2 regions of the Erwinia sp. genome follow, and region 2 is predicted to be linked to the other one. Evidence: predicted binding sites of a transcription regulator. Region 2 holds the regulator's gene; the other holds the start of a gene.

Region 1 (2,404 bases), on a different contig from region 2:
AGCAGCACCATCTTGTCTACCAGCCTGTCGCCGTAGGGCACGTCCGTGCGGCTGATAATCGCTTTCGACAACCCTTTATGCTGTTCCAGGAAAGCTAAGTCGGCGTTTTCGCTGTGCACAAACTGTTCCCAGGGCTTTAACCAGGCCAGCAGCGCGTCGCCGCTCTCTTTATCCGCTACGTATTTGCGGATCAGCCACATGGCGGTTTGGGCAGCCTTCAGCTCGCAAACAAGGTGATCGGTCAGCAGCAGCGGCAGGTTTTCCGGCTTGCGGGCTTCGTCGAGCCATTTTTGCGGCGTACGGCAGTGCAGGAAAGCGTGAACGGGAGCAAGCAGGTCGTGGGTGATCATGCGGGCAAACAATCCGTAAAAATCGGGTTAAAAAAGCCTCGCGCCGCCCTGCAGGGAGCAGGACGACGCAAACGGGCAGACAGCGTCCGCCCACGAGCATCAGTGACGAGTGCCGTTGTCTTCTTCGTCGGTCAGGTCGTCGTCCTCGTCTTCGTCCTCATCCTCAGCATCCGGATCTTCAAAGTAAGTGCCCCAGCCGTCGTAATCCACGTTGTACTTCGCGGCGAGGTCAATCAGCTGCTCTACCTGAGCATCGATCAGCTCCGCGTTCAGCGCGGCTTCGCTCAGGATATCGCAGCACATCACTTTAGTGCCGTCTTCCAGGTCCAGTTCTTCCGGCTCGGTGACTTCGTAACCCAGCTTGAACGCATCAACCGCCGCCTTTTCCAGCGCGTCAAAGCTGTCGCAGGAGAGGTGGTGTTCGATGGTGTAGAGCGCATCCGGGTCGCTGCCATCATCCAACAGCTCTTCAATAATCAGCCGCGTCTCTTCACGCTGCTCTTCCAGCAATGCTTCATTTGCCATGATCCGTTCCTCTGTATGTGGCCTTTGTTAAGTATTTTCCCACACTGTCCTCTGCGCCACTACCTTTATAGAAAAGTTTCTGCACGCCAGGGTTGAAAATGCATATTAATACAGTTAACTTGAATTTTAATTCATAAATTACTTTCCGGAGCACGCAATGAGTCAGTTATATCAACGCCATTTCCTCAGGCTGCTTGATTTTACCCAAGCCGACATTACCGCTTTACTCGCGCTGGCCGCACGGCTTAAGACCGATAAGAAAAACGGTGAAGAAGTGCAGCACCTCAAAGGTAAAAATATCGCGCTCATCTTCGAAAAAGACTCGACCCGCACCCGATGCTCTTTCGAAGTTGCCGCTTACGATCAGGGCGCCAACGTCACCTGGATTGGCCCAAGCGGGAGCCAGATCGGCCATAAAGAGTCGATGAAAGATACCGCGCGCGTGCTGGGACGCATGTATAACGGCATCCAGTATCGCGGTCACGGGCAGGCATTGGTGGAATCACTGGCGGAACACGCGGGCGTACCGGTGTGGAACGGCCTGACCGATGAATTCCACCCCACGCAGCTGCTGGCAGATTTATTGACCATGCAGGAGCATCTGCCGGAGAAACCTTTCAGCGAGATGGTTTTTACTTACGTGGGCGATGCGCGTAACAATATGGGCAATACTATGATGGAGGCCGCGGCGCTGACCGGGCTGGATCTCCGGCTGGTGGCCCCGAAAGGCTGCTGGCCGGACGCCGCGCTGGTGAACGAATGCCGTCAGGCTGCGCAGGCCAGCGGCGCTAAGATTACGCTGACGGAAGATATTGCTGAAGGCGTTAAAGGCGCTGACTTTATCTATACTGACGTCTGGGTGTCCATGGGCGAGCCGAAAGCAGTCTGGGAGGAGCGTATCGCCCTGCTGCGAGCGTACCAGGTCAATAGCGAGATGCTGGCGCTTACCGGTAATCCAGAGGTGAAATTCCTACATTGCCTGCCCGCTTTCCATGACGATCAAACCACGATGGGCCAGCAGATGGCTGAGCAATACGATCTGCACGGCGGCATGGAAGTGACCAACGAAGTGTTTGAATCCAAACATAGCGTGGTGTTCGACCAGGCGGAAAATCGCCTGCATACCATTAAAGCGGTGATGGTGGCGACGCTGGCCAAATTACCCTGAACCTGCGCCAGGCAAACGATTACTTTTACTTGCCGCCGTGGAATGAATGCGTATAATGCCCCCCGTTTGTCTGGAGGATGCATGAAACTGATTACTGCTGACATTGTAAAAATGACGAGCCTGAATGCAGGCCGGCAGTGCCGTTTTTCCTCCTTCCCGATCGGTAAAAACGCCCCTCAATGAGGGGCTTTTTTTTGCCCATTTTTTAGCTTACCGGCACGTGCAGAGGAAAGTGAACATGTCTAACCCACTGTATCACAAAAATATTATCTCAATTAACGATCTCAGCCGTGAAGAGCTGGAGCTGGTATTACGTACCGCCGCCAGCCTGAAGGCGAAACCGCAGCCCGAGCTGTTAAAG
Region 2 (2,404 bases):
AGCAGCAGTGGCTGAGCGAAAAAGCGAGCGTGAGCGCCATCGCCTTCAACGTAGGCGCACTCCACTACATTGCTCTCGCCCTGTAATGCACGCACCAGCGCCAGGCCAAACTTCGCCGCAGCCTGGCCCATCGACAGCGTAGCGGAGCCACCACCGGCTTTGGCTTCGACCACTTCCGTACCCGCATTCTGGATGCGTTTAGTCAGGTCGGTTACTTCCTGTTCGGTAAAACTTACCCCCGGGATCTGTGACAGCAGCGGCAGGATTGTCACGCCTGAATGGCCACCGATAACCGGCACGTTCAGCGCCGCCGGATCTTTACCTTTTAGCTCCGCCACGAAGGTGCCAGAGCGGATAATATCCAGCGTGGTCACGCCAAACAGTTTGTTTTTATCGTAAACGCCCGCTTTCTTAAGAACCTCGGCGGCGATAGCCACGGTGGTATTAACAGGGTTAGTAATGATGCCAATTAACGCTTTTGGACAGGTAGCGGCGACCTGCTCAATCAGGTTGCGCACGATACCAGCATTCACGTTAAACAGGTCTGCACGATCCATACCCGGCTTACGCGCCACGCCCGCGGAGATCAGAACGACGTCGGCGCCATGCAGAGCAGGCGTGGCGTCTTCTCCGCTAAAGCCTTTGATTTTCACTGCCGTAGGGATGTGGCTCAGATCGACAGCCACGCCAGGCGTCACAGGCGCGATATCATACAGTGAGAGCTCTGAACCTGCCGGAAGTTGGGTTTTAAGCAGAAGAGCAAGTGCCTGGCCAATGCCGCCAGCCGCGCCGAGAACTGCAACTTTCATCCTAAACTCCTTATTATTTTTGAGGGGGAAGTGCCGTGGAATCATTTGCTTATGAGCATATCTGGCCTGCGAGGCCTGAGCGACGATCTTTACCCTTATACACGATGGCGCATCATACAGGATAAAGCGACGAGGGACTGATCGCACGCTGCCGATTAAGGCCATTCATGGCTGCAGGCAACGCGATCACCGCTACCCTACACCGTTAATACTTAGCCAAACAACATCAATTTTATAACAATCTGTTCACTTATTGTGCGTGACGTTGCCCAATAAGGCGAATTTTTCAGAAGAATAGTCGGCAGCACGGGTAAGACGGCGTAAGAGAACGGCTTTATTTGCATAAAAATTCAAAAAAATGCATAATAGATCGTTATCCCGAGTGGGAATTTCCTTGCGACCTCTAGCGAAAAACTATGCGTAATCCAGCAAAACAAGAAGATCTCATTAAGGCATTTAAGGCCTTATTAAAAGAAGAAAAATTTAGCTCGCAGGGCGAGATCGTCACTGCGCTCCAGGAACAGGGCTTTGATAATATCAATCAGTCTAAGGTGTCGCGTATGCTGACGCGCTTTGGCGCCGTGCGCACGCGCAACGCCAAAATGGAGATGGTTTACTGTCTGCCTGCCGAGTTAAGCGTGCCGACCACCAGCAGCCCGTTAAAAAACCTGGTGCTTGATATCGATCATAACGATGCGCTTATCGTGATCCATACCAGCCCTGGTGCAGCACAGCTGGTTGCCAGAATGCTGGACTCGTTCAGCAAGCCAGAAGGTATCCTGGGAACCATCGCCGGTGATGACACCATTTTTATCACGCCGGCTCGTCACGTTAGCATCAGGCATCTGCGTGATTCCGTGATGAAATTTTTCGATCAGTCGTCATAAACTGCCGGTTTTTATGCAGTTTTTTATCGTTTTTCCTTCGCGCTGACGACCGTCGGCGCTTTATATCTCTCTGCTCACCCGCCGATAAAACAGCATAATCCACTCTATTATTCCCCCCTTGCCGCCGTTTAAATCCAGGGACTCTCGTCTCATAGTGTGATCTGCCACAAATAAGCGCACAAATGGTTAAATTGATCTATCTCAATGTTTTTAGACGTATTTAACCTGACCAGGGCAAATTATAAGCATCTTTTATAACCGAACGTTATTAAAAAGTGGTTAACGGCTTAAATATCGCAACAAAACATTATTAGCATGCTATTAATATTTTCCGTTATTAGATCTATACTCTTTTTCGTGATGTGAATCACACTAACAACACGATAAAAACAACGACGAGGAAAAATTTCATGAACGTAAAAACCAGTATGGCTGCCGTTAGCCTGCTTTCCGTGCTCTCTTTTGGTGCTTTTGCAGCTGAATCTGTTAACGCGGATCAGGCGCAAAGCATGCAATCGATCGGCACCGTCAGCGTGAGCGGCGTCAGCGCATCCCCTACGGATATTAATGCCCAGCTAAGCCAAAAGGCCGATGCCCAGGGCGCTAAGGCCTATCGTGTGGTAGAGGCCTATTTGAACGGCAACTACCATGCCACGGCTGAGCTGTATAAATAATTCTTTAACCCTGACGATAACCCCAAGAATAATA

Evidence for each region. The regulator ArgR, encoded in region 2, controls arginine synthesis, uptake and breakdown. The targets are predictions, from matches to a motif close to ANTGAATAAAAATACANT.
Region 1: the regulator ArgR is predicted to act here: its motif matches at 994-1,011, upstream of argF (ornithine carbamoyltransferase).

Annotation. Positions count from the first base shown of each region.
Region 1 is NZ_DALZCD010000216.1:270-2,673, reverse strand. It holds gene miaE (tRNA isopentenyl-2-thiomethyl-A-37 hydroxylase MiaE) at 1-350, opposite strand, end outside; gene rraB (ribonuclease E inhibitor RraB) at 450-875, opposite strand; gene argF (ornithine carbamoyltransferase) at 1,033-2,043, shown strand; partial or broken gene RTK32_RS16010 (aspartate carbamoyltransferase) at 2,282-2,404, shown strand, end outside.
Region 2 is NZ_DALZCD010000225.1:1,859-4,262, forward strand. It holds gene mdh (malate dehydrogenase) at 1-809, opposite strand, end outside; gene argR (transcriptional regulator ArgR) at 1,226-1,696, shown strand; gene yhcN (peroxide/acid stress response protein YhcN) at 2,107-2,370, shown strand.